DNA from 2 places in the Brevibacillus agri genome. Region 1 is predicted to be linked to the other one. Evidence: predicted binding sites of a transcription regulator. Region 1 holds the regulator's gene; the other holds the start of a gene.

Region 1 (4,419 bases):
AGTGCCCGCGCAGTAGTTCCCATTATAAATCATCTGTCCGCCATTTGCACCGCGGCTCTGGCGATTTTTTCGCCACGCGCGCGCCGTCCGCCTATGCGACAAAGGAGCGGGGGACTCTTTACCTGGTCACAAGAGTGCGGAGCTGTTCTTCCGTCCACTTTTCCACATCCAGCAGCGCCTGGTATGGATCGTCTCCCGGAATGTTAAAATAGGAGGCAAAAGCAGGTTCGGTTTTCAGGCCGTCTTGCTTGAGCTGGCGGATGGCGCGGAGGGCGTCAGCGCCACCGAGCAGCAGCAAACGGTGCTCGACGACCATGTGCCGATACGCATTTTGCTGTTCGACCGGGCGCGGTTGGGCAAACAGCTCAAACCAGAAGCCGCAGGCAAAAAACGCAATCAGGCAGGTGGGCACGCCTTGCACGAGCAGACGAGCTTCCTCGTAGCCTTCATACGCCGCATACGAAGCGCGGACGACGTCGGCAAACTGCTCGAGGTCGTGGCACTCGCAAATAATGTCCAGATCGCTGTCCGCAATGTCGATGTCCAGAGGGATCGTACCTGCGAGCACGGGATCGAACGCTTGCAGCCGCTGCATGACCGCGGATTGGGCGATGGCCTGGCCCGCAGCTTTTTGTTTCGGTGTCCCGTTGTGCAAATAAGAGAGGTCGCGCCAGTTTCGCGTCATAGTAACCCTCCGCTTTCGTTAAAATAGGCAGGTACTCCTCGCAGACGGCCTCACGGATTCGCAAAAGAAGAGTGCAACTTCAATCGGCTTTTTCTCGTATTACCTATGTGAGAGGAGTGCATAGAGAATGGATATTGTTCTTTGGATTATCGTGTTGGTGCTTTTCGCGCTAAGTATCGCCGGTATATTTTTGCCAGTACTACCCGATACGATTTTACTGTGGGCAGGCTTTTTGCTCTACCACTTTTTCATAGCCGATCCGGGAGCGGGGTTGCCAGCGTCTTTCTGGTGGGGGATGGTGGTGCTCAGTATCTTGCTGTACGGTGCGGATTTGTTGACCAACATGTTTTTCGTGAAAAAGTACGGCGGCTCCAAATGGTCTTCGGTGGCTGCGGCCGTAGGGATTGTTCTCGGAATCTTCGTGTTCCCGCCGTTCGGGATGCTGATTATGCCGTTCGTGCTCGTGGTGCTGGTGGAGTTGCTCGTGCAAAAGCAGCCGATAGAGAAAGCGGTAAAGGCAGGCTTTGGCTCGCTGATCGGCTTTTTGGGAAGCGCAGTTGTCAAAGTCGTGTTGCAGGTGAGCATGATCGTCTGGTTTTTCCTTGCCAGATAAATATAATGATAGAGACGAAAAAGGACAGCGGAGGCTGTCCTTTTTTCATGCGCTGGAACGATTAGTGGATGAGGCGATAGACGCCAATGACTTTTCCGAGAATGGTGACGTTGTCCAAAATGATCGGTTCCATCGTCGCGTTTTCCGGCTGGAGGCGGAAGTGGTTCTTCTCTTTGAAAAAGCGCTTGACGGTCGCTTCGTCTTCTTCTGTCATGGCGACGACGATATCGCCGTTGTTGGCGACGTGCTGCTGGCGCACGATTACGTAGTCGCCGTCCAGGATACCGGCGTCGATCATGCTGTTCCCGGAAATCCGCAGCATGTACACCTTGTCTGAAGTCACGATATTTTCTGGAAGCGGGAAGTACTCTTCGACGTCCTCAATCGCGGTAATCGGCTGCCCGGCGGTTACTTTCCCGATGACGGGAACGCGAACGACAGAGTCCTCGAAGTTGTCCTGGAAGCGGTCTTCCTCAGACAGCAGTTCGATGGCGCGAGGCTTGGTAGGGTCGCGGCGGATCAGCCCTTTCTTTTCCAAGCGCGCCAGATGACCGTGCACAGTAGAGCTGGAGGCAAGTCCGACAGCTTCGCCGATTTCGCGGACGGATGGAGGATAGCCTTTGTCCCGGACTTCCTTGCGAATAAATTCGATTATGGCTTGTTGTCTGCTGGATAATTTTGACATAGAGAGACACCCCTGATTTCTCGAACATGTTTTCCTATATTATACCATGGGAGCTTGCGTTCGACAAACATAAGTTCGATTTTGATGCGAACAGGAATTTTTGACAGGGTAAATGCATTTGATTCGACAGCATCGGCCAAATCTCGAAAAAAGCGCGGGCGGGCGGCCGGAGCCGTAAGTTGCAGCCGTTCCATTGTAATAGAGCCGGGCTAACTCCAAGTCGGCAAACAGTTCCATCGTCGCGGAGCCGGGCTTACGTCGAGCCACAAGCCGCTCCATCGTCGCGGAGCCGGGCTTACGTCGAGCCAAAAGCCGCTCCACTGTCGCAGAGTCGAGCTCACGTCAAACCGCCAGCCGCTCCAGTACCGAAGAGCCGAGCTTACGTCAAGCCACAAACCGCACCAACGCGGCACACTTGGACTTCTGTTCAGGTAGCAAGCAACCAGCTAGAAACGAGCTAAATCCACCCCAATAGAGTCGCCCGGCAGCGTCATCCGAAGCAAAAACGGCTGCGCACAGCAGCTCCGCGCGAATTTGCGAGACGGCGGTTTTTGTATTGACATGAACATATGTTCTCATTTATGATAGGGATACGAACTTATAGAACGTATGTTTGCAGGGGGTCATATTATGAATGCCATGTCTATCCATAACCGTTTCGAGAAAAAGCAGCCTCGCCGCGTCCGTTTGGGCATCACGAGAGGACAAGCTATTTTGTTTTTGCTGACGTTCTCTCTCTTTTTTTACTTGCTTACCGAACTGGTGTTTGCCTCTTCTGCGCATAAAGAGCCGCTAAAAGGAAAAGAAGTGACCGTTCGCTCCGGCGACAGTCTTTGGACGATTGCTGTGCGCCATCATCATTCGGAAAAGGTGGATGTGCGCGATCTGATTTTCGATATCAAAATGGCGAACAACCTCGACAGCAATCTCATTTATCCGGGGCAGACCTTGTTCATCCCGGAAACGGACTGATTCGAGCACTTGCCCGCCATCCGCTCTCTTGCCAGTTCCGACTGATATGATATAATAAAGCGGCATTACTACAGAGTGGGAGGAACCGGAACGTGGTATCTGACGCGGAAATTAAACGAATCAACGAACTGGTCAAGAAATCTCGCGAGGTTGGCTTGACTGACGAGGAAAAGCAGGAGCAAAAAGCTCTGCGCCAAAAGTACATCGATGCGGTCAAGATGTCGCTTCGAGCGAATCTGGATTCCATCCGCTATGTGGAAGATCTTGAGGAAAATCGTCCAAAACAGTAAACTTACTTGTATTGATACGGCAGACATCCTTGCTTGACGCTCGGGTGTCTTTTTGTTCCTGACGACATCTGCCAGTTTTGCAATTGAGGAGGGGGACCAATGGCATGGGTGGCTGTAGCGGTTGGGGGAGCAGTCGGCTCGTTGCTTCGTTATGTGCTGGCGCTGGTTGCCAATCAGCCGGGCTGGCCTGTAGGCACGTGGCTGGCGAACATCATTGGCTCGTTTGCCATCGGCGTTTTGTTTGTGATCGGCAAGGAGCGGGGAGGCTTCTCGCCTGAGCTGTATCTTTTGTTTACGACAGGTATTATGGGCGGATTCACGACGTTTTCCACATTTTCGCTGGAAGTGGTTTCGTTCTGGGGAGGGGGACAATGGCTGCGCGGGCTCGTTTACGCCCTGCTCAGTATCGTGGTCGGCCTGCTCTCTTGTGCCGCGGGAATCTGGCTTGCCAGACAAATGCAATAACGACCATCACATTGATAAAAGACGAGAGGGGGGATGGGTGTGAGTACCCAACACCGCGATTACGAGGCAGAACAAAACAAGCTGGATGAGACGATTGCATTGATCGATGGGGAGATCGCTCGGCTGCGCGAAGAGATTCGGGAAGCGACCGACGATTACGTCAAGCAGGTCGTGAACGCAAGCAAGGCAAAAGACCTGCGTTATTTGGAGGATCACGGACGCGACAAGCCGTACTTTGGCCGAGTCGATTTTCTCAAGGACGAGGTTTACGAGCTTGACCAGGTGTACATCGGAAAAAGAGGGATCGTCCGCAGCGATACGTTTGATTCGATCGTCGTGGATTGGCGAGCGCCCATTGCCAGTCTCTATTATTCCGGAGAGAGCAAGGATGCGTTTTACCGGATGGGGCGCGAGATCGTGCGCGGCGAGGTGAGATTGAAGCGCAACTTCGCGATTGAGGACGGAAAAATCGTCGGGATTTACGATGGCGCTGTAAAAGAGACGATCAACCGCGAGATGGGGCACCCGGACGAGTTTTTGCAGGAAGGCTTCATCGACGAATTTTTGAACGCCAATCTGAACTTGACGAATGACAGCCGCTTAAAAGATATCGTCGCGACGATCCAGTCGGAGCAAAATGACATCATTCGCGCGGAAAAAGATCGGCCGATCGTCGTGCAAGGGGTTGCGGGCAGCGGAAAGACGACGA
Region 2 (4,419 bases), 950 kb from region 1:
AAGCCCCGAACGGACAGGTCACAGGCAGGCTCAGGTGATAAAACCAACGCCAAGTGAAACTGTCCCTCGGGGCTTTTCTCCCTCAGGTATAACACGCCACAAAAAAGCGTGTCAGCGTCCTTTCGACCAGACGACCCACTTTCTCCTGTCACATGGAACAGGAAACAGCGATAAGCGCAGTCGATGGAACGCGATTTCACTCGTAGTCAGGTGATTTACGGTCACCCGGTAGAAACTGTTGGGCCTTATTCCCAAAATTATACGAGCACTTCGTATGCGGTTTATCCAGCACGATTGCTGGGTCTTGCCCCAATCTATCACAACTGGCTTGCTGGAATCAAGCGTAAATTTCTGAAAGTCGAGCCGCGCGCTTGCCCTGTCTCCAAACGAAAAGAGCCCCCGGTTGTCCGAGGACTCTTGCGTTTTATCGCTTCGGCTTTTTGCTTCGCGCTTGCATGGTGATTTTTTTCCACTTGTCCTTCTCTGCTGCTGCCAGCCTTGCATCTTCCTTGCGAGCCAGATGGGCCAGTTCGCGCTGAAGCTTCAAATAGCTGTCGAAGCGAGCTTTTTCCAGCGAACCGTCCTCAATCGCCGCCCGAACGGCGCACCCTGGCTCCCGCCCGTGCTGGCAATCGTTGAATCGGCACGCTTCCGCCAGTTGCTCGATATCGTCAAATGCTCCGCGGAACCCCTCATCCGCTTCCCATAGCTGCAGCTCGCGCATGCCCGGTGTGTCGATCATGAGAGCGCCGTCCGGAAGCTGGAACAGCTCGCGGTGAGTAGTCGTATGGCGGCCGCGATCGTCTCCCTCGCGCACTTTGTTTACTTTTTGCTGCTCTGCTCCGCTCAGCTTGTTGATTAAGGTAGACTTGCCGACACCAGAGGACCCCATGAGCGCCACTGTCTGGCCACACCCCAGGTACGGGGCAAGCTGTTCCAGCCCTTCTCCCCGCTCTGCGCTGACTACGTGCACAGGCACGCCAATCGCGACGCTTTCTACGTCCGCGATGCGCTGCTCCAGATCGTCGCACAAGTCGGCTTTTGAAAGCACGATCACCGGATTGGCTCCGCTTTCCCAGGCGAGGATGAGATAGCGCTCCATCCTGCGTATATTAAAATCGTTGTTTAAGGCATTCACTAAAAATACGGTATCGACGTTGGCAGCCACGATCTGCTCTTCGACGCTGTCTCCCGCAGCTTTGCGGGAAAACTTGCTCTTGCGCGGCAGCACTGCATGAATCGAGGCTTTCTTTTCCTCGGGACGCGCCGTGATGACGACCCAGTCTCCTACCGCCGGATAATCCTCGCGGCCAGTCGCCTCATAGCGCAACTTGCCCGTGACTTCGCCCAAAAGCTCGCCGTGCTCGCTCAACAGACGATAAATGCGTTTATGTTCCAGCGTGATTCTGCCCACGCTGTAGCCTTGCTCGGCATAAGGGGCGAACAGATTGGCAAAATGCTCATTCCAGCCCAAAGTTTGCAAAACAGATTGATTGGTTGTGTGATTCAAAACGGATTCCCCCTGCAAATGGTTGTATGATTGGCCCTACGCCAAAACCAGTCGCAGTCGAATCCTCATTTTTTTGAACGGTGCTACTGTTCGCTTGAAAGGAGGATTCCTGCGACGGACGTTCCTACACTCTGTACGAATTTGATGTTTGCCATAATACATCTCTCCTTTTTCAAGCCCGCACCATTCATGGTTTGGAATCAACTTTTTCCCAATCATTGTAACACATCAGGAGGCATGGAAAAAGCCTCAGTCTCCACCTCCACCGCCGCCTCCGCCTCCGCTGTCTCCACCGCCACTGTCGTGGCTGCATCCATATCCATCCGAGTCGTGGTGGCGATGATGGTGATGATGGCCGCTGTCCACATAAAAGGCTCCGCCACTGTCTGAGGACGACGAATACGAGCGTCTCCTTCCGCTCTTTGCGACGGCTCTGATCGAAAAGAGAGTCACTGCGATTACGAGAAAAACGACGATGAGAATAACGTACTCCATCAGCGTCCACGCCCTCTCCGCCCCTAAGGGGAATACTGTGTTCACTTTCATTATACCACAAGCTGGCTAACACTTTTGGAACAGGATGGGTGAAAAGGATGGCGTTGGTGGGGAGGGGAGCTGACTGCCTCGGGGTCGGGGTGTCAGAGGGGCAGCTTTTCTGGCTGTCTGGCTGTTCGGTTGCACGGCTTTCCGGCTTTCCGGCTTCACGGCTTTCCAACTGTCCGGCTGCACGACTTTCCGACTGTCCAACTGCACGGCTTTCCGACTCCCCGGCCGTTATGACTTCCGCTTCCGGCCGCCCGACTTTCCGACTTCCTGACTGTCCAGCCATCTAACCATTTGGCTGACTTCCCTGCCCTTCCTGACCCTCGCGACCTCCCGTGACCTGCCACCTCACCCCACAAACTGCCCGGCAACTGGCGCGAGCGCCAAAATGCCGGCAATCGCGAACACCCGACAAGCCTTTCTCGTATAGCAATACGCCTTGAGCTGCCCCTTATCCTCATCCAGCAAAAGAATCCGGATGATTCGCCTGCTCGTCTGGCCCCGCTTGTTCAAATAAATGATCTCAACCGCTTGCTGTCTGTCTCTGTACTTTTTCAAATCCGCCAACACCAAAGCTGTCACCGCCTCATGAAAAGACATGATTGATTGGACGCGCAGCCGTCGCCCCATGCCTAGCTGCTGTTGAAAACATCCTAACACAAGAGAACGCATGTTCGCAAATTGATTTTTTTCCCTGCTTGCTACCGGGATCGTTATGGCTGCGTCCTCTTCGGCTCGCGACAATTGGATGAGCCTCTTTTCAAAAGAGACGGTGCGGTATTGCACAAAAAAGCCCGGCCACCTTTAGTGGCCAGGCTGCTATTTCACTTTTTCCTTCGAATTTAGAACCAACTTTTTTAACAACGCATCGCTTTCTTTACGTTCAGCCTCGGTTACAGACGGTATGGCAAGGATACCTTTTGCGACATCTTCAAGCTTCTCCATTCGAAGATCGATTAAAAACTTGTTTCCCATATTGCCATCCTCCTATCCAAAGCCTGAACCAATTCAAAAGCTGACGGCGGCGGTATTACAATTCTGTGACCGATACTCTGTGCACGTAAAGATTGAACTTGAGACTCCCACGGCTAAAGCCGCAAGCCTTCCACCTTGCGGTGTACGGGTGGGATTCTTGAATGACTAAGCGTTCGCAGTCCATTTCTGTTTTGAACAGCCTTCAAGATGAGGACATCTCATTGCCCCTCCTAAGACAGTGCATATAGCATCTTAGGCTGATTGACTGTTACCATCAATCACAGGTGCATATCGAATGTTCATAGCACCGACTAAATCACGATGTTTTTCGAATCCACATTTGCATTTATACTTACGGTCTCGTGCCTTATTCTTCTCAGAGCATTTAGGGCATGTCTGACTTGTGTATGCAGGATTCACATGCTCAACTCTAATACCAACTAAATTCGCTTTATATTCAATGAACTGAGACAGGCGATAAAATGACCAAGTATGCAGATTCTTTTCGTTTTTACGGCTTGTTCTTGCCGTCTGTCTAATATTCGCCAGTTGTTCCAAGCGAATGACAGAAATTTTATTGTCTTTTGCAAAATTTACGATAGCACGACTAACCTTATGGTCTTGGTCTTTCATCCAACGTTGTTCTTTATCTTTTGAACTACGAATCGCATTTACCTTTTTCTTTTTGCCTAATGCTTTGCGTTCAGAACGAAACTTACGCTTCATGTACTTATTTTGTCTGCCATTCCCAAAGAAACGTACCTTTTCATCATCTGTTACAGCAACGGCAGGAACTTTTAAACCCAAATCAACCCCCATGACTTTTACTCCTGTTCCTTCCATAGTAGGTATGGTGACAGAAATTTGGGCAATCCATTTATTTGCTTTCTGTGTGATTCGAAGCGTACCTAATTTGTGTTTTAGCAAAGCAAAGTTACGGTTGTCTTTATCAACTAACAAAGCACGGATAGGTGTTTTAGTTACCTTGCCGTCAATCATAATCGGCATGGAAATGTGCGTGAAATCAAACGAATAGTTTTGATTGTTCCAAATGCAGACAGGTTTCTTCAAAACAGGAACAGTAGTGAATTTGCTTTTCTTCGCTTTCTTAAACACACTTTTCGCGTCCTTGATAGCTTGATTTTTAACGGCACTTGGCAAAGAAGCAGAAATATCCTTACTCGACTTCTTTGTGCTTTTCTTTTCAGCAACCATTTCGGAAACGAGAGTATTGATAGTGGAGAGGTACGTTTGACTCATCTCACGCAAAATAGAAGCCTGTTCTTTTGTTGGAAGCAATTTCACTTTGACTGTGATGGTCTGCGACATGATTTTCACCCCCTTGTTTTCTGTTGTTCGACATATCGCTTTATCGTTTCACTTGCGGTAGA

Evidence for each region. The regulator LexA, encoded in region 1, represses DNA repair genes until DNA is damaged. The targets are predictions, from matches to a motif close to CGAACATATGTTCG.
Region 2: the regulator LexA is predicted to act here: its motif matches at 2,717-2,730, upstream of BA6348_RS27260 (WYL domain-containing protein).

What each region holds. Positions count from the first base shown of each region.
Region 1 covers NZ_CP026363.1:2,766,862-2,771,280, forward strand. The annotation lists gene BA6348_RS13875 (DUF4269 domain-containing protein) at 119-685, opposite strand; gene BA6348_RS13880 (DUF456 domain-containing protein) at 813-1,298, shown strand; gene lexA (transcriptional repressor LexA) at 1,360-1,983, opposite strand; gene yneA (cell division suppressor protein YneA) at 2,614-2,955, shown strand; gene BA6348_RS13895 (DUF896 domain-containing protein) at 3,048-3,245, shown strand; gene crcB (fluoride efflux transporter CrcB) at 3,345-3,710, shown strand; gene BA6348_RS13905 (HelD family protein) at 3,750-4,419, shown strand, end outside.
Region 2 covers NZ_CP026363.1:1,813,228-1,817,646, reverse strand. The annotation lists purine riboswitch at 184-285, opposite strand; gene rsgA (ribosome small subunit-dependent GTPase A) at 425-1,510, opposite strand; gene BA6348_RS26575 (hypothetical protein) at 1,748-1,900, shown strand; gene BA6348_RS27260 (WYL domain-containing protein) at 2,402-2,683, opposite strand; gene BA6348_RS26570 (hypothetical protein) at 2,873-3,028, opposite strand; gene BA6348_RS09065 (RNA-guided endonuclease InsQ/TnpB family protein) at 3,281-4,357, opposite strand; partial or broken gene tnpA (IS200/IS605 family transposase) at 4,363-4,419, opposite strand, start outside.